2 regions of the Pseudolabrys sp. FHR47 genome follow, and region 2 is predicted to be linked to the other one. Evidence: predicted binding sites of a transcription regulator. Region 2 holds the regulator's gene; the other holds the start of a gene.
The links. Region 2 encodes PhoB, which activates phosphate uptake and scavenging genes when phosphate is short. Its sites were predicted from a motif close to TGTCATNNANCTGTCAT; they were not measured.

Region 1: E8Q40_RS08085 (UDP-2,3-diacylglucosamine diphosphatase) is a predicted target of PhoB. The motif match lies at 4,571-4,587, and genes of this name have one in related genera.

What each region holds. Positions count from the first base shown of each region.
Region 1 covers NZ_CP039740.1:1,639,867-1,649,645, forward strand. Annotated here, with positions in the region: gene E8Q40_RS08060 (sterol desaturase family protein) at 1-737, shown strand, start outside; gene E8Q40_RS08065 (OmpP1/FadL family transporter) at 1,003-2,346, shown strand; gene E8Q40_RS08070 (SDR family oxidoreductase) at 2,427-3,206, opposite strand; gene E8Q40_RS08075 (endonuclease domain-containing protein) at 3,332-3,775, shown strand; gene E8Q40_RS08080 (class I SAM-dependent methyltransferase) at 3,865-4,524, shown strand; gene E8Q40_RS08085 (UDP-2,3-diacylglucosamine diphosphatase) at 4,641-5,438, shown strand; gene E8Q40_RS08090 (glycosyltransferase family 1 protein) at 5,438-6,490, shown strand; gene E8Q40_RS08095 (threonine/serine dehydratase) at 6,565-7,572, shown strand; gene E8Q40_RS08100 (hypothetical protein) at 7,676-8,863, opposite strand; gene E8Q40_RS08105 (MFS transporter) at 9,011-9,779, shown strand, end outside.
Region 2 covers NZ_CP039740.1:922,673-932,451, reverse strand. Annotated here, with positions in the region: gene apaG (Co2+/Mg2+ efflux protein ApaG) at 1-35, shown strand, start outside; gene E8Q40_RS04630 (hypothetical protein) at 32-739, opposite strand; gene E8Q40_RS04625 (Hsp33 family molecular chaperone) at 815-1,822, opposite strand; gene argF (ornithine carbamoyltransferase) at 2,032-2,967, opposite strand; gene E8Q40_RS04615 (aspartate aminotransferase family protein) at 2,964-4,181, opposite strand; gene E8Q40_RS04610 (GcrA family cell cycle regulator) at 4,694-5,182, shown strand; gene phoB (phosphate regulon transcriptional regulator PhoB) at 5,937-6,641, opposite strand; gene phoU (phosphate signaling complex protein PhoU) at 6,656-7,372, opposite strand; gene pstB (phosphate ABC transporter ATP-binding protein PstB) at 7,407-8,216, opposite strand; gene pstA (phosphate ABC transporter permease PstA) at 8,219-9,082, opposite strand; gene pstC (phosphate ABC transporter permease subunit PstC) at 9,085-9,779, opposite strand, start outside.

The DNA.
Region 1 (9,779 bases), 720 kb from region 2:
TGGCGTTGTGCCTTTATGGTCTCGAACAGTGGATGCCGCACGAGCGGGTGTGGAACGAGAATGACGGGCAGACCTTCGCCAACATCGCCCATACGCTGACCAGCAAGGGCGTGGTGCAGGCCGCGGTGGTGTTCTCGACTGTTATCGGCATTTCAAGTTACGTCACGCCGGCGGCCGAACCGGGCTACAGCATCTGGCCGCGCAGCTGGCCGATGTGGACGCAGGTCATCCTCGCCATCGCTGCCGCCGAGTTCGGTCTCTACTGGGGCCATCGCATAGCGCACGAGTGGCCGTGGCTGTGGCGCTTCCATGCCGTGCATCACAGCGTGACGCGGCTCTGGATCGTCAACACCGGACGTTTTCACTTCGTCGACAGCTTCAAGAGCATCGGGCTTGGCATGGCGATCTTGCTCGCGCTCGGCGCGCCGATGGAAGTGCTGATCTGGCTCTCGGCGATCACCGCCTTCGTCGGCATGCTGACCCACTGCAATGTCGACATGAAGTTCGGACCGCTGTCGTGGTGGTTCAACACGCCGGAGCTGCACCGCTGGCATCACAGCAAGGATCTGCGCGAAGGCAACAAGAACTACTCCGAGAACATCATGCTCTGGGATCATGTCTTCGGCACGTTTTATAACGCGCGGGACTACCGGCCACCGGTCGATATCGGTATCCAGGAAGAGATGCCGGCGGGCTTCCTGCAGCAACTGGCGTGGCCGTTCAGGCGCCGTCCCTAGCCGAGCAGTCTTGTGCGCTGCACAAGCGCGTTCCCGTTATAAAACATTGCGGTACGCAATGTTGCCCTCGGGTCCCCCCCGGTGCCGGGTTCCAGTTTTTGCGTACACTCTGTGACGTGAATGCCACAGCGGGGAGATTTGTGGCAAAAACTCGCCTGTAAGTGGGCTTTCGTTCCGTCGGCCGCATTGCCAGCCCACCGGACTCTCGGCACCATCATGCCTACGAAAGCGCCACAGAATTAAGGCGCAGCACTGGGGGACGGGAATGATCAAAGTAAAAGGTGGGATGAAGTCGCTGCTGCTCGGCTGCTCGAGCGTCGCGCTGGTTTTGACGGCGACGGTTGCGGCCCATGCCGGCGGTTTCGCGTTACGCGAGCAGAGCGCCTATGGGCAGGGCGCGTCGTTCGCCGGCATTGCCGCCGGCGGTGCGCTGTCGTCGATGTACTGGAACGCGGCGACGATGACGCAGTTCAGTGGCAAGAACGTCGAACTTGGCCTGTCGGGCATCATGCCCAATGCGTCGCACAGCTACTCGAGGTCGTCGCTGGCAGCATTCAGCACGCCGGGCGATTCAGGCCTGGATGCGCTGGTGCCCAACTCGTACGGATCGATCCAACTCAACAAGAACGTCTGGCTCGGCTTGGCGGTCAACGCGCCGTTCGGCCTTGGCGTGCACTTTCCGCAGGTCAACGCCGCGTCGAGTGGCAGCGGCAACAGCGCCGAAGTCAAGACCTACAATTTCAATCCGTCGATCGCTTACAAGTTCAACGACATGATCAGCGTCGCATTGGGTTTCCAGGCGCAGTACATCAAGGCGTCTTATGATGCCTTCCTCGGTACGCAGCCGCGCATCGGCACGCTCAACGGCGCCGACTGGGGCTTCGGCTGGACCGCGGGCGTCACGATCACGCCGATGCCGCGCACGACGATCGGTATCGGCTATCGCTCGGCGATCGATCACACCCTCAGCGGTACCTGGGACGTGCCGGCCGCGGTCGCGCCGGCGACGCAGCCGGGCTCGGTCAATCTTGGTCTCAAGCTGCCGGATACGGTTACGGTTGGTCTGCGCCATGGCCTCACCGATCGTCTGACCTTGCTCGCCGGCTTTGAGTGGGCCAACTGGAGCCGCATCGGTACCTCGCGCCTGCTGCAGCCGAACGGCAATGCGGTGACGTTGAGCGGCGCCGCGGTGACGTTCCCGTTCCAGTATCAGGACGGTTACTATTATTCGCTCGGCGGCGAATATGTGATCAATCCGGCCTGGACGGTGCGTGCTGGCATTGGTTACGAGAAGAGCCCGATCACGGACGCGGTGCGCACCACCCGTATCCCGGACGCCGACCGCATGTGGTACTCGGTCGGCGCCAGTTACAAGCCGGCCTTCATCAAGGGCGTCACGCTTGACCTCGGCTACTCCTTCATCGACGTGAAGAGCGCCACGGTGTGTATGGGCCCGACCGCTGCCGGTGGCTGCCCGAGCAACCCGTGGTCGTCGGCGACGCTCGCCTATAACGGCTCGGTGAAATCCTACATCAACATCATCTCGGTCGCGTTGCGCTACCAGTTCGGCGCCGACCCGGCGCCGGTGAAGCAGGTCTATCTGAAGTAACGAACACGCTTCACGGTTCTCGACATGAAAAGGCCGGCGGTGACGCCGGCCTTTTTTTTGAAGTGCGAGCTTGAAGACCTTCAAAACGCAGTCGGGATGGTGCCGCCGTCGATCAGGAGGTTCTGCCCGGTGATGTAACCGGCCTGCGCCGAGCACAGGAAGGCGCAGGCGGCGCCGAATTCTTCCGGCGTGCCGAAGCGCTTGGCCGGAATGGTCGCCTTGCGCGCGGCGGCCGCTTCATCGACCGACTTGCCGGTGCGTGCGGCCGCGCCCGACAGGATGCCCTTGAGGCGGTCGGTGTCGAAGGCGCCGGGCTGAATCGAATTGATGGTGACGTTCTTGTCGGCGACGGTGCGGGCAACGCCGGCGAAGAAGGCGGTGAGGCCGGCACGGGCGCCCGATGATAGATCGAGGCCGGGGAGCGGCGCTTTCACCGAACTCGAGGTGATGTTGACGATGCGGCCGAAACGGCGCTCCGCCATCTTGTCGATGACCTTCTGCGTCAGCTCGATGGCCACCACCATGTTGGCGATGACGCCGTCGATGATCATGTCGCGCGACAATTCGCGGAAATCGCGCGGCGGCGGGCCGCCATTGTTGTTGACCAGAATGTCGGGTTCGGCACAGGCAGCGAACAGGGCCTTCTGGCCTTCTGCCGTTGCAACGTCGGCGACGACGGCGTGCGTTTTGGCGCCGGTCGCCTTGGCGATCTCGGCGGCGGTGGCCTCCACCGTTTTGGCGTCGCGGCCATTGATGACGACTTCGACGCCCGCTTCGGCGAGGGCGAAGGCGCAGGCCTTGCCGAGCCCGCGGCTCGACGCACAGACGATGGCCTTGCGGCCGGCGATACCAAGATCCATGGGATTTTCCTCGACTTGAAGCAGGGGCTACACTGATAGGATACCGTCAGAGAGGGTCAAGGCCGAAGCCACACAAGGATTTTCCCCTCCCCCTTGTGGGGAGGGGCTAGGGGTGGGGGTCGGAGATGGCGAGCCGCCAGAATGGTGACGACCGTATTTGGGCGGTTGTTGATCGGACAAAATCGCCGCCTCAGCGCGAGTTTGCGCGCCACATGCGGGCTGATCCGACGGACGCAGAGCGAAAGCTGTGGTGGCACTTGCGCCACCGCATCGAACTTCGAGCTACCCATTTTCGGCGCCAGGTTCGTATCGGACCTTACATCGCGGACTTTGCGAGCCACCGGTTGAAGCTGATTATTGAACTCGACGGCAGCCAGCATGCCAATCGCAATAGCGATGTTGTGAGAACACAGCGGCTCGAGGCGGACGGTTATCGCGTGCTGCGGTTTTGGAACAACGATGTGCTGACAAATATCGATGGCGTGTTGGAGGTCATCGTCAGCGCCGTATCGCTACTACCCCCACCCCCGACCCCTCCCCACAAGGGGGAGGGGAGAAGAAGGCGTTAACGCCCTGCGACGTCCTGTCGCCTGACTGTCGCACAGCCTTGCTACCTCCCCGAAATCGACCGGGACCATTCGATTCGAGGGGGCTTGATATGCTGCGCGATCCCGCCAAAGACGTGATGGAAAAGGCCTACGCCAAGTGGGCGCCGGTTTACGACGTGCTGTGCGGACCGGTGTTTCTCAATGGCCGGCGCGCCGCGGCCAAAGCCGCGCATGACGTGGGCGGCCGTATCCTGGAGATCGGGGTTGGCACCGGGCTTTCCTTCGACGATTACGATACGACGACCGAGATCACCGGCATCGACATTTCCGAACCGATGATTGCGCGGGCGCGTGAGCGCGTGGCGAGCGGCCGCTATCCGTTCGTCAAGGAACTGCGCGTGATGGATGCGAGCGCGCTCGATTTCCCGGACGGGTCCTTCGACTGCGTGGTCGGCCAGTTCGTCATTACGCTCGTCGACAATCCGGAGAAGGTGCTGTCGGAATGCGCGCGGGTGCTGCGCCCCGGCGGGCAGATCATCCTGGTCAATCACCTTTACTCGGAGAAGGGCATCGCCGCCGCGGTCGAGCGGCTGCTGGCGCAGCACGCCCGCAAGCTCGGCCTGCGCCCCGAATTCCCGTTCCAGCGGCTGGCCGACTGGGCGCGCAGCCATGGCGGCGCCGAACTCATCGAGCGGCGCAAGGTCAAGCCGTTCGGTGTTTATACTTTGGTGCGTTTTCGGAGAGCCGAAAGGCAAAGCGCGGCGGCGTAATCTTCCTTGACCCTCCCCCTCCAGGGGAGGGTGAAGAGGAAGGCGCTGTCACATCCCTGTCATGGACTTCTGCTAATGGGCCGAGACATGAAGCACAACCGACGTAAGGAGACGCCGTGACGGAACCCGCCACGCGGCGCTTTCGTGCGCTTTTCATCTCCGATATCCATCTCGGCACTCGCGGCTGCCAGGCCGACAAACTGCTCGATTTCCTGCGCCACCACGAAGCCGATACCATCTATCTCGTTGGCGACATCGTCGACGGCTGGGCGTTGCGCTCGTCCTGGTACTGGCCGCAGCAGCATAACGACGTGGTGCAGAAGCTGCTCCGCCAGTCGCGCAAGGGCGTGCGGCTGATCTACATCCCCGGCAACCACGACGAATTCCTGCGCGACTACTACGGCACGCATTTCGGCGGCATCGAGGTGGTCGAGAACACGATCCATGAAGCCGCCGACGGCAAGCGCTATCTCGTCGTCCATGGCGACATGTTCGATCTCGTCGTGACGCAGGCGCGCTGGCTGGCGCTGCTCGGCGACAAGGCCTACGACTTTGCCATCAAGGCCAACCGCGTCTTCAACGCCATGCGGCGCATCTTCGGCGCGCCGTACTGGTCGCTGTCAAAGTGGGCCAAGATGAAGGTGAAGAACGCCGTCAATTATATCGGCGCCTTCGAGAAGGCGCTGGCGACCGAGGCGCAGCATCACAAGGTCGACGGGGTCATCTGCGGCCACATCCACACCGCGGCGCTGCACGACGATTTCGGCCTGCGCTACATCAATTGCGGCGACTGGGTCGAGAGCTGCACGGCGGTGGCCGAGAACCAGGACGGCACGTTCGAGATCATCACCTGGATCCACGACGGCCGCGTCAAGGCCCCGGCGCAACTGCCGGCGCGGGCGCAGGCGGCTTGATGAAAATTCTCATCGTCACCGACGCCTGGCACCCGCAGGTCAATGGCGTCGTGCGCACGCTCGGCCAAGTCGCGCGCGAAGCGGCCGGCTTCGGCGTCACCGTCGAATTCCTGACGCCGGCGGAATTTCGCACGCTGCCGATGCCGAGCTATCCGGAAATCCGGCTGGCGCTGGCGAGTGCCGGCGCGATCGAGCGGCGCCTCGACATCATCCAGCCGAATGCCATTCACATCGCGACCGAAGGGCCGCTCGGCCATGCCATGCGCCGGGTCTGCTTCCGCCGCGGTCTGCCGTTCACCACGAGCTTCCACACCCGCTTTCCCGATTATGTCGCCGAGCGCGTGACCTTGGCGCCGAAATGGTCCGGCGATCTGACCTGGGCGTGGCTGCGCCGCTTTCATGCTCAGAGCGCCGCGCTGCTCGCGGCGACGCCGACTTTGGTCGGGGAACTCGAAGGCCGCGGTTTCAAGAACGTGAAGTTGTGGCAGCGCGGCGTCGATGGCCGTGTGTTTCATCCCGAACGCAAGCGCATCCTCGATCTGCCGCGCCCGATCTTTCTCACCGTCGGCCGCGTCGCGGTCGAGAAAAACCTCGAGGAATTCCTCAAGCTCGATCTGCCGGGCACCAAGGTCGTGGTCGGCGACGGTCCGGCGCGGGATCATCTGGCGAAGAAATATCCCGACGCGGTTTTCCTCGGCGCCAAGCATGGCGAGGAACTTGCCGATATCTATGCCTCGGCCGACGTTTTCGTGTTTCCGAGCCTGACCGATACTTACGGCCTGGTGCTGCTGGAGGCGCTGGCTTCGGGCGTACCGGTGGCCGCGTTCCCGGCCGATGCACCGCGCGACGTGATTGGCAGCGCGCCGGTCGGTTGCCTCGACGCCGATCTCAGGCGCGCCTGTCTCGGCGCCCTGGATCTCGATAAGTCGGCCTGTCGGTCGTTCGCCGAGGGCCTGACCTGGGAGGCCACGGCACGCACTTTCGTCACGCACGTCACCGAAGCGACGCAAAAGCCGCGAAGGCGACGCGATCGCGACCGGATGGCGGCATAACGCAACGGTTCCGTCGCAATTCACACCCCAAAGGCGCGCTTGCCCGGTCACCGGCCCGGGCGTAGCCTTTCGCCATGGGCCTCATCGACCAGAAACTGCTCCCGACCGCCGCCGACGTCGAAAGCGCGGTGGCGCGCCTCAAGGGCGTCGCGGTGCGCACGCCGCTGATCAATGCGCCGGTGCTCGACGAACGCCTCGGCGCACGCGTCTTCCTCAAGGCGGAAATCCTGCAGCGCACCGGCTCCTTCAAATTTCGCGGCGCCTATAACCGCGTGTCGCAGATCCCGGCCGACAAGCGTGGTGCCGGCGTCGTCGCTTATTCCTCAGGCAATCACGCGCAGGGCGTCGCCGCCGCGGCCAAATTGCTCGACATGCGCGCCACCATCGTCATGCCGAACGATGCGCCGAAGGCCAAGATCGAACGCACGCGCGGTCACGGTGCCGAAGTGGTGTTGTACGATCGGGCCGGCGGCGAAGACCGCGCGCTGATCGCCGAGCGTCTCGTCAAGGAGCGCGGCGCGACTTTGGTGCCGCCTTACGACGATCCGATGATCATCGCCGGGCAGGGCACCATCGGCGTCGAGATCGTCGAGGACCTCGACAAGCTCGGGCTCAAGCCGGAGATCGTCGTGGTCGGCGCATCGGGCGGCGGGCTCGCCGCCGGCGTATCGCTCGGTATCAAGTCGCGCGCGGCCTCGGCGCGGTTGTTCACCGCGGAGCCGGAAGGCTTCGACGATACCTTGCGCTCCTTCGTACTCGGCGAGCGCGTCGCCAACGAGAAGGTCACCGGCTCGATCTGCGACGCGCTGATGAGCAACACGCCGGGCGAATGGACCTTCCCGATCAACAAGGAGCTGATCGGGCAGGGCATTGCTGCCAGCGACGAGGAAGTCGCCGCCGCCGTGCGCTACGCCTTCATGGAACTGAAGCTGGTGGTCGAGCCGGGCGGCGCTATCGGTCTTGCCTCATTGCTCGCCGGCAAGCTCGACAATGTCGTCGACATTCGCGGCAAGACTGTCGTCGCCATCCTGTCGGGCGGCAATGTCGACGTCGAGATGTTCGCCAAGCTGATCGCGGGGTGATCAGCTCGTGTCATGCCCCGCGAAAGCGGGGCATCCAGTAATCTCTTGTAGACTTGCAAGTACTTGATCGCCCGCTTTCGGGGGCGATGACGATGCGCGCTGCTTACGTAAACAACGCGATGCGCTCTTCTTCGCTGAGCGCCATCAGCGGCGCCAGCGGGTCCGGCACTTCGGCGTGACCCTTGACGGCCTGGACGGGCGTTGCGGCCTGCTCCATCTGCTCCATCAGGGCATTAATGGTACTCATCGTCGCTGCGGGCGATGCCATAGCCGCGCTCGCATCAGATGTCGCGAGATCGACCCTGGCCATTTCGGTCATGGTCACCTTGGCGACGACCGTCTCGGTGACCGTCATATCCGGCATCGCGGCCTGTGGAACAGCATTGTCCTGTACTGCTTCGACAACTGTCGTTGCCTCAGGCGCATGGGTTTCCACCAGCGCGCCGATGCTCATTTCCGGTTCGGCCATCGCCACGGCCGGAGGGTCGAGCCAGAGCTCGTAGGTTTCGATTTCGATCTTGGCTTCCGACTTGGTTTCCGACCTGGCTTCAGGCGCGGCTTCGGCTACCTGTGATGGCGCGTCGGGCGCGTCGATATCCGGCACTGGTTGCGTAATTGGCGGCGTTGAGACAGCCGGCGGCGTCAGCGTGGTCCAGCTTTCCTCCGGCGCGGAGCGCGTCGGCATCGGCCGTCCGTTCGGATTTGACCGGTAGTCGAATTCGACGATCGGGATGACGGTCGCCGTTTTGCGCTTGGCCTGGGCCGGCATGAACGCCTGCGGCGCGCTGGCAACCGGCGGTTCGATGTGGAGCGGGACCGGTACCAGCGCCATCAACGGCGCGGCGGCGGTCGGATGCGGGATCGGCAGTTCAGGCTGTTCCTGCACCGGTACGGCGGACAAGGTCTCGCCTTCGCGCGCTGCCGCGGGCAGCACAAGCGCTTCTATACGGGCCTGGGTGAAATCGATGAGCGCGGCCAAAGTCGCCGCCTTGATGGCGGTCGGCGTGTTCTCGGTTTGCGGACGCGCGCTGCGCAAGGTGTCGAGCAGCGCCCGCAGGTCCTGCCGGATACGGTCGGCCTCGGGCGAATGCGCGCGCGCGGTGGCCTCGAGCCGTTCCAGCGCCGTCAGCACGACCTGGGTATCGGCCTGGCGATTGCGGCGGGCGAACTCCTCGAGAAACGCGCGGCCGCGGGCGGTCGCGCTCAAGGCCTCGCAGAACGACTGATAGTCGCTCTCGGCAACCTGCTCGGCCGGCATCTCCTGCCGTCTGCTGACGCTTTCCCCAACCATCGACGACGCCTGTTTTGCTTCGTGGCCATAGGCAATTTCGGTTCCCGCGTTTATCAATCAACGAACCTGATTCGGCCAGCCTTAGGTAACGGCGAACCACCGTTGATTCGGCCTGAAATCAGGGCTGCCGGAGCCCGAGTCCGCACGATGCGGCCGCCTTTTCAATCGAACGATACCGGCTTTGCGGCGCGGATCGCGGCGTTTTACGCTGCGCTGTTCGTGCTCAGCGGCATCGTGCTGCCGTTCTTTCCGGTCTGGCTCAAAGCCAAGGGCGTCGATGCGGCCCTGATCGGCATCACGCTGGCGGCGCCGCAGATATTGCGCGTCCTCGCGATTCCCGTCGTCACCCGGCAGGCCGACCGTCGCGATGCGCTACGCGGCACGCTCGTCGTGCTGAGCGCGCTGGCACTTGCGGGTTATTGCGCCGTGTCCGTGGCGGAGGGCGGGCTCCTGATTCTCGCCGCTTACGCGCTGACATCGCTGGCAACGACGCCGATCATGCCCGTGCTGGAGACTTACGCCTTGCGCGGTCTCGGCATGCGCGGCCGCGCCTACGGTTCGGTGCGGTTATGGGGATCGGTCGCCTTCATCGCCGGCGTTTTCGGCACCGGCTATGTCGCCGACATCGTTCCGCCGCGCGATCTCATTTGGCTGATCGTGGCCGCCAGCGCCGTCGCCCTCGTCATGGCGATCAGCCTGCGGCCGCTGCCGCCGCACGAGCCGGGCGTGGTCGCGGCAGCGCAGCCCAAGCGACTGCTCCGCGACCCGGCATTTCTCGTCGTTGCCGCGTCGGCCGGTCTGACGCAGTCGAGCCACGCCGTCTATTACGGCTTCTCGTCGCTCGAATGGCGCAATGCCGGTCTCGACGGCACCGCGATCGCCGCGTTGTGGTCGGTCGGCGTGGTCGCGGAGATCG
Region 2 (9,779 bases):
ACGCGCCGCAGGGCGGCAAACGCACATTGAACTAGTTCGGGAAGCAGCCGGTAAATCGGCCAAGCGCCTGACGCGGTACCACGGCGAGCACGGCGCCGCCCGACGCAAAACGCTGCAGGCGTTCGACTTCGGGTTCCGGCAGCGACACGCAGCCGGACGTGCCCGGTACGCCCGGCTTGCGCACATGGATGAAGATGCAGGAGCCGGCCTTGGCCGCGCGGTCGGTTGGATAGTCGACCACCAGACCGCGCCGATATTCCGGTATGCGCCACATGTTCTCGCCGCTGACTTTCCAGCCGACCTCGGCCCGCGAAGTGATGGTGTTGTAGGTAGGCGAAGACGGATCGTCGACGCAAGTCATGCCGTCGGTGATACGCATATAACCACGCAGGCGCGACAGTCCGAAACCAAAGCTGCGGCCGAGTGGATAGATGCCGGCCGGGACGCGCTTGTCGCCATCGACTTTCACCGGCTCGCCAGGCACCGCATAAGACCGGAAAGCATGGGACCACGCGGTGCCGCCGCGGCCAATCGTTGCCGTAATCGGCCCGCCGTCGACGCGCCAAGGCGCGTTCATCGCACTGCGCGTATACCGCTGCATCGTCGCCATCGTGCTTGTCATCGTGTCGGGGGTGACCAGCACCAGTTTGCGCGCACTGGCCAAAGGCGCCGGGCAACTTTGTCCCAGCGCCGGCGATGCCACGAGCAGCAATGTCACTATTGGCAAGATGGACCGCATCGCGACCCGGCTCCTTGTTTGAAAGGAGTCGGGCCGCGTTATCGTCTCAGGCGCAAGGTTAATGCGGACGCAGAGTTAATTTGACTTCGCGCCGACGTCTTCCGGCTGGAACACGTATGTCGATGAGCAGAATTCGCAGGTCACGGAAATCCGGCCGTCCTCGACCATGTGATCGCGGTCGTCCTGCGAGAAGCTCTTGAGCATGGCCTCCACGGCGTCGCGCGAGCACGAGCATTGCGCCTTGACCTCCTGCGCGTTGAACACGCGCACGCCTGGCTCATGAAACAGCCGGTAGGCCAGACGCTCACTCGACAGCTCCGGATCGATCAGTTCGATATCCTCGACGGTCTCGAGCAGGGCCCGGCCTTGCACCCAGGCGTCATCTTCGATCACCGGCGCAACCTCAAGCCCATCCGGCGCATCGCCCGGATGCAGATCAGTCTGGGCCCGCTCCTGAGATTTCGGCAGAAACTGCAACATCACGCCGCCGGCACGCCAGCGATGGCTGCCGACGCCGGTGCCGGGCATGATCTCTTCCGCCACCGCGAGACGCACCCGCGTCGGGATTTGCTCCGAGCGCAGGAAGTATTCATGCGCGGCGTCTTCGAGCGAAACGCCGTCGAGTGCGACGAGACCCTGATAGCGCTGGGTATTCTCGCCCTGATCGATCGTCATGGCGAGATGGCCCTTGCCGAGCAGATTGCCGGACGTGGCTTCGCCCGCCGCGACCAGCGCCTCAACGCCCGGCGCGCCGTAGCGGGCGCAGGCGCGGACGTGGCCGGGGGTGGTGTAATCGACGACCAGCAGGCCGACCGGACCGTCGGTCTGGGTTTGCAGGATGAACCGGCCCTTCATCTTCAGCGAGGAACCGAGCATCACCGTCAGCACGATGGCCTCGCCCAGGAGCTTGGCAACCGGCAGCGGATAAGCGTGCTTGGACAGGATTTCGTCGACCATCGGCCCGAGCCGGACCAGCCGGCCGCGCAGGTCGAGGCTCGCCACCTCGAACGGCGTCACCGCGTCGTCGATCGAGACGGCGGACGGGGCACGTTCGGGAAGGGAGATGTCGGGGGAATTCGCCATGGAATCCAAATTGGTTTCGGTCATGCGGGGTTATGTAGCGAGCGAATGCGAAAATGCGAGGCCGCGGTTCCTTCACCTCTCCCATTGGGAGAGGTCGACGCGCGAAGCGCGTCGGGTGAGGGGTTACGGCCTGACGATAGTCACTTGCCCCCTCACCCCAACCCTCTCCCCCAAGGGGAGAGGGAGCAGGCTTGTGAATGCCGCGCCCTCTACGCGTTCTCGGCGTGCAGGCACCAGGCGAGCAGACCCTTCTGCGCATGCAGACGGTTCTCCGCTTCGTCGAAGACCACCGACTGCGGCCCGTCCATCACCTCGTCGGTGACTTCCTCGCCGCGATGTGCCGGCAGGCAGTGCATGAACAGCGCGTCGGGCTTGGCCTTGGCCATCAGCGCGGCGTTGACCTGGTAACGCTTGAGAATGTTGTGACGGTGCGTGGCTTCGCGATCGCCCATCGACACCCAGGTGTCGGTGAAGACGGCGTCGGCATCCTTGACCGCCACTTCCGGATCGTCGCCGATCGTAATGTTGGCACCCGAGGCCTTCACCCAGTCGACCAGCCATTTCTTCGGCTTGAGTTCCGGCGGGCAGGCCACGCGCAGTTCGAAATCGAAGCGCTCGGCGGCGTGCATCAGCGAAGCGCAGACATTGTTGGCATCGCCGGTCCAGGCAATGGTGCGGCCCGTGATCGGCCCGCGATGCTCCTCGAAGGTCATGACGTCCGCCAGCACCTGACAGGGATGCGAACGGCGCGTCAGGCCGTTGATCACTGGCACGGTGGCGTTGGCCGCGATTTCGGCGACTTCGTCATGGCTCAGCGTGCGGATCATGATGGCATCGACGAAGCGCGACAGGACGCGCGCGGTGTCGGCCAAAGTCTCGCCGCGACCGAGCTGCATTTCCTGCGCGGTGAGCATGATCGCCTCGCCGCCAAGCTGGCGCATGCCGACATCGAACGACACGCGCGTGCGCGTCGACGGCTTGTCGAAGATCATCGCCAGAGTCTTGCCTTCGAGCGGCTTTGGCCCCTGCCCACGCTTCTGCGCGGCCTTCATCGCGCGGCTATGCGTGATCATCTCCTTCAGCGTCGGCTTCGGGATGTCGGTGAGATCGAGGAAGTGCCTCACCTGATTGTTAGTCTTGCTCATGCCGCCGCTCCCGGCTTTCCGGCCTGCCGCGGATGCGCTTGCGCCAGCTTCGCGCAGGCACGCTCGATACGGTTCACCGCTTCGCCAATCTCGTCGTCGCTGATGATGAGCGGCGGGAGAAGGCGCACAACATTGTCGCCGGCCGCGACCGTGATCATCTGTTCATTGCGCAATTCGTCGACCATTTCGCCGACCGGCGGCACCATGCGCAGGCCGACGAGCAGGCCTTCGCCACGCACTTCGGCGACGACGGAGGAATATCGGTCCTTGATCTCGGCGAGGCGCTGTTTCAGCAGCAGGCCCTTGCGTTTGACCTCGTCGAGAAACGCCTTGTCGGCGACGATGTCGAGCACGGCATTGCCGGCCGCCATGGCGAGCTGATTGCCGCCGAAAGTCGAACCGTGCGAGCCGGCGGTCATGCCCTTAGCCGCTTCCGCGGTTGCAAGGCAGGCGCCGATCGGGAAGCCGCCGCCGAGCGCCTTGGCCAGACCCATGATGTCGGGGGTGACGCCGGTGTGCTGATAGGCGAACAGGTCGCCGGTGCGGCCGATGCCAGTCTGTACCTCGTCGAAGATCAGCAGCAGGCCATTGTCGTCGCACAATTTGCGAAGCGCGCGCAAAAACTCATGGGGAACGACGCGCACGCCGCCCTCGCCCATCACCGGCTCGGTAATGATGGCCGCGGTTTCCGGGGTGATCGCCTTCTTGACGACCTCGATGTCGCCGAACGGAAGCTGGTCGAAGCCCGGCATGTTGGGGCCGAAACCTTCGAGGTATTTCTTGTTGCCCGTGGCGGCGAGCGCGGCGAGCGTGCGGCCGTGGAAGGCGCCCTCGAAGGTGATGATGCGGTTACGTTCCGGCTTGCCGGACGCGTACTGATATTTCCGCGCCATCTTGATGCAGCATTCCATCGCCTCGGTGCCGGAGTTCTGGAAGAACACGAAATCGGCGAAGCTGTTGTCGCACAGCCGCTCGGCGAGCTTTTCGCCCTCCGGAATGCGGTAGAGGTTCGAGGTATGCCACAGCTTGGTGGCCTGCTCGGTCAGCTTGGCGACCATATGCGGGTGCGCATGGCCGAGCGCGTTGACGGCGACGCCGGAGGTGAAGTCCAGATAGCGGCGGCCGTCGGTCGCCGTCAGCCAGACACCATCGCCCCGCTCGAAAGCGAGGTCGACACGGGCATAGGTCGGCAACAGATGCGAGCTCACGGCCAGTCTCTTTCCAAAGTTCGAAATCCAACGCCTTTCGGGCGCAATACAGAAACAGCAACACGCCCCGGCGACAAAACCGAGGACGTTCGATGTTTATCGCCGATGACTAATCCCGGCCTCCGGGTGCGAGAGAACCCGGCCCCTGGACTGAGCGCTTTACCGGCAGGCGGCGCCCGAAACGAAATGTGCCGCCTCGCCGGGCGGCACTTTCAATATTTTAGGCCGCCCCGGCTCCAAGTCAAACGAAACGGCCGGCCCCGATTCGCGACTCAAAATCACCGCAGTTGCGGATTCTAAAGGAAAACCTGTGGGAGGCGGGCTTTGTCGGGAGGCAAATGCTTGCGGCCGAGTCAACCCATAGTGTAGCTTTTCAATCAAGCGATACGACATATCGTGCGTATCGCCGCCGAAATCTGGTTCATCCCTGAAGCGTACACGTTCAGGCGCGGAAAAGCCGTGCCGGACGATGGGGGTGGATTCTGTCCAAGGGCCTGGATCGCCGAGGGAAATGCCCCATGAGCTGGACCGATGAGCGGGTCGAACTCCTGAAAAAGCTCTGGTCCGACGGTCTGTCGGCCAGCCAGATTGCCGCCGAGCTTGGCGGCATCACAAGAAACGCCGTGATCGGCAAGGTTCACCGCCTCGGCCTGTCCGGGCGGGCCAAGAGCCCGTCCTCGAGCACGCCGCGCCCGCGCAAGGCTCGCTCGTCCGGCCACATGATCCGGGTGCAACGGCCGCAGGTGCGCGGCAATACCGCGCTGGCCTACGACTACGAGGTCGAGCCCGAGCCCGAGCTTCTGGAAATCCCGCTCGAGCAGCGCAAGACCCTGCTGCAGCTCAACGAGAAGACCTGCCGCTGGCCCGTGGGCGATCCGTCAGGTCCGGATTTCTTCTTCTGCGGCGGTGAAGCCGCCGAAGACCAGCCTTATTGCAGCTTCCACTGCCGCGTCGCCTTCCAGCCGGCCAATGATCGCCGCCGCCACAAGCCGGCATTCAGAGGCTGACTGCAAAGACGATACTGGATTGATGAAAGCCGGAGCGACGCTCCGGCTTTTTTTGCTTATCCCTTCCCCGCCTTCGGGGAGGGATCAGAAAGCGCGTGTGACGTGCCGCGCCTTTCCGATTCAATTTTCAAACAGCAGACGTGCCTGATCGCCCCTGTTCTTTGAAGGCCCGGGGCGGCCTGCCTTCCCCTTCGGCCCTCCGGCCAAGCCGGAGGGATGGAGCGCCGCGAGACGCTCTTTGATTTCGCACCTTGCGGTGCGCGGTTCTCCATAACGCGGAGAACCTGCGCCCCGCGGCGCTCCATCGCGGTGTCTTACGGCACACGGGCCGCGCTTCTGGCGGCTGATCTGCCTTTCAGCAGGTAGCGCTCACCATCAGCAAGCTCCTTGCGGCCGGTCTTATTGCCGGCGGGCGGAGCCCCGTCGCCGCCCGAGCGCCTGGCGTGCGTTTCGCCAGACCCGCGGGCACCGCGCCCTGCTCCCACTGAAACGACGCCTCATGACAGCGCCCCCGGCCGGAACAGGACAGGAGTGCTTATAGTCCTTCTAGGAATAATAGTCAAGGACTATTTTCTAGCAAGCCCGGAGCCCGGAACGACAAATCCCGTCGTCCTCCGCGCAAGCGGAGGACCCAGCGCTTTTCAAGGCTGACCAAGAGCTAGATCGCCCGCCTGCGCGGGCGATGACGCCGAGGAAGCCGTTTCGCCGAGCCCCGGAATGACCGAGCGGGAAGCGCCCTGGACTATTGGAGCGACTAACTCGCCACTCGTCCGAACCGATCGTCGAGCGCGTAGCCGGCGCCGCGCACGGTACGGATCGGGTCGGCCTGCTGGCCGCGGTTGATAGCCTTGCGCAAGCGGCCGACATGAACGTCGACGGTGCGCTCGTCGATATAGATGTCCGAACCCCAGACGCCATCGAGCAACTGCTCGCGCGAGAACACGCGGCCGGGACGCTCCATCAGGAACTCCAGCAGGCGGTATTCGGTGGGGCCGAGATCGATCGGCTTGCCGCTGCGCGATACCCGCTTCTTCTCGCGGTCGAGTTCGATATCGCCGATATTAAGCACGGTGGCGACGCGGTCGGGATGAGCGCGGCGGAGCAGCGCGCGCACGCGGGCGAGCAATTCCGGCACCGAGAACGGCTTGACGATGTAATCGTCGGCGCCGGTGGCGAGGCCGCGGATTTTCTCGCTCTCCTCGCCGCGCGCGGTCAGCATGATGATCGGCAGGTTCTGCGTCTCCGGCCGCGCCCGCAGCCGGCGGCATAGTTCGATGCCGGACAGGCCGGGCAGCATCCAGTCCAGCACCACGAGGTCCGGCACGCGCTCTTTCAGCTTGGTGTCGGCGTCGTCGCCGCGGGCCGCGGTCTCGACCTCGTAGCCTTCCTTCTCGAGATTGTAGACGAGGAGCATCGTGAGAGGCTCTTCATCTTCGACGATCAGGATTCGCGCGCTCATAAGTCAGTAGCTCGTCAAGCGGGAGTGCCGGCCAGGGCCGAAATCTCGGTGTCGCCTTTGGGCCGGCGCTCGGTGATCGGGGTGCCTTCGATGATGAAGTGCACGGTTTCGGCGATATTGGTGGCGTGGTCGCCCATGCGCTCGATGTTCTTGGCACAGAACATCAGATGGATGCAGAAGGTGATGTTGCGCGGGTCTTCCATCATGTAGGTCAGCAGTTCGCGGAACACCGAAGTGCAGACCGCGTCGATTTCCTCGTCGCCGCGCCACACCGCCATCGCCTTGCTATCGTCGCGGCGAGCGTAAGCATCGAGCACCGCCTTGAGCTGCTCAAGCACGAGGTCGGTCATGTGCTCGACGCCGCGGATCAGCTTCGGCGGCGGGAATTCGGCGTTGAGGGCGATAACGCGCTTGGCGATGTTCTTGGCGAGATCGCCGACGCGCTCGAGATCGTTGGCGAGCCGCAGCGCGCCGACGATTTCGCGCAGGTCCACAGCCATCGGCTGGCGGCGCGCGATGGTGAGCACCGACTTTTCCTCGATCTCACGCTGCAGGACGTCGATGGCGTTATCGGACGCGGTCACGCGCTGCGCCATGTTGGTATCGCGCTTGGCCAGCGCATCGACCGCGTCGGCGACCTGCTTCTCGGCCAGGCCGCCCATCTCGGCGACCATCCGGGACAACTCCTGGAGGTCGATGTCGAAGGCCTTGGCGGTGTGCTGCTCGTTCATGATCCTGATCCTTCATTCCCTTCCGGGCGCCGGCCTAGCCGAAGCGGCCGGTGATGTAGTCCTGGGTGCGGCGGTCGTTCGGCGCGGTAAAGATCTTGGTGGTCTCACCGTATTCCACGAGCTCGCCGAGATACATGAAGGCGGTGAAGTCGGAGACGCGCGCCGCCTGCTGCATGTTATGGGTGACGATGGCGATGGTGTAGTCTTCCTTGAGTTCGTCGATCAGCTCTTCGATCTTGGCGGTCGAGATCGGATCGAGCGCCGAGCACGGCTCGTCGAACAGGATGACTTCCGGCCGCACCGCCACGGTGCGAGCGATGCACAGGCGCTGCTGCTGGCCGCCCGAGAGCGACTGGCCGTTGGCGCCGAGCTTGTCCTTGACCTCGCCCCACAGCGCGGCGCGCTCCAGCGCGTGCTGCACGCGGCCGTCGAGTTCCGACTTCGGCAGCTTCTCGTAAAGACGGATGCCGAAGGCGATGTTCTCGTAGATCGTCATTGGGAACGGCGTCGGCTTCTGGAACACCATGCCGACCTTGGCGCGCAGCATGTTCAGGTCCTGCGACGGCGACAGGATGTTCTCGTTGTCGAGCTGAACCGTGCCGGTGGCGCGCTGGTTCGGGTAGAGATCGTACATCCGGTTGAGGATGCGAAGCAGGGTCGACTTGCCGCAGCCCGACGGGCCGATGAAGGCCGTGACCTTGCCGTGATAGAGCGACACGTTGATGGTCTTGAGGGCGCGGTGATCGCCGTAGAAGAAATCGAGATTCCGCACGCTGACCTTTTCGGTCAGGCCGTCGGCCGAGGTCACGGTGCTGGTGACGGTCGGGACAGTGAATGTGGCCATGGTCATTGTGATTTACTCTGCGAAGCGAGGGCGCGGGCGACGATGCTCAGGGTCAGAACCGACAGGGTGATGATGAGCGCGCCGGTCCAGGCGAGCTCCTGCCAGTCCTTGTAGGGGCTCAAGGCGAACTGGAAGATGACGACCGGCAGGCTGGCCATCGGAGCATTCATATTGGTGCTCCAGAACTGGTTGTTCAGCGCGGTGAACAACAGCGGCGCGGTCTCGCCGGAGATGCGCGCCACCGCGAGCAGCACGCCGGTGATCATGCCGGCGCGGGCGGCGCGGTAAGCAACCTTCTGGATCATCAGCGCACGCGGCAGGCCGATCGAGGCCGCCGCCTCGCGAAGCGTGTCCGGCACCAAAGTGAGCATGTCCTCGGTGGTGCGCACCACCACCGGCACAACGATCACGGCAAGCGCGATGGCGCCGGCCCAGGCGGAGAAGTGGCCCATCTGCGCGACCATGATCTCGTAGACGAACAGGCCGATCACGATCGACGGCGCCGACAGGAGGATGTCGTTGATGAATCGGACGACCGACGAGAGTTTGTCGTAGCGGCCGTACTCCGCCATGTAGGTACCGGCCAGGATGCCGAGCGGCGTGCCGATGATGACGGCGAGTATGGTCATCGCTAAACTGCCGAGGATCGGGTTGAGCAGACCGCCGGCCGATCCGGGCGGCGGCGTCATCTCGGTGAACACCCGCAGCGACAGACCGCTGAAGCCTTCCCACAACAGCACCGCGAGGATGAGCACCAGCCAGGTCAGGCCGAAGCCCGTAGCGGCATAGGCCAGCCCCATGGTGATGCCGTTCTTGCGCCGCCGCTGGGCGTAGAGCGGACTGTTTGCACCTGAAACAAGTGCCATGATCAGGCTCCCACGCGGGCGTTGAGGCGCATCAGCATGATGCGAGCGAAGGCCAGAACGATGAAGGTAATGACGAAGAGGATGAGGCCGAGCAGGATGAGCGAGGACGTGTAGATCGGCTCGACCGCTTCGGTGAACTCGTTGGCGATGGTCGCCGAGATGGTGGTGCCGGGCGCGAGGATCGAAGCCGATATGCGGTGCGCGTTGCCGATCACGAAAGTCACCGCCATCGTCTCGCCGAGCGCGCGGCCGAGGCCAAGCATGACGCCGCCGATGACGCCGACGCGGGTGAACGGCAGCACGACGTAACGCGACACTTCCCAAGTGGTGCAGCCCAGACCGTAGGCGGCCTCCTTCAGCACCGGCGGCACGGCCGCGAACACGTCACGCGAAATCGAGGTGATGAAGGGCAGCACCATGATCGCCAGGATCAGGCCGGCGGTGAGAATGCCGATGCCATAAGGCGGGCCGGCGAACAGGTTGCCGATGCCGGGCACGTTGCCGAGGGTGTTGATCAGGAAAGGCTGGACGTATTGCTGCAGGAACGGCGCGAAGACGAACAAGCCCCAGATGCCGTAGATGATCGACGGAATGCCGGCGAGCAGCTCGATGGCGATGCCGATCGGGCGGCGCAGGAACATCGGGCACAGCTCGGTCAGGAACAGAGCAATGAAGAGGCCGATCGGAACCGCGATCA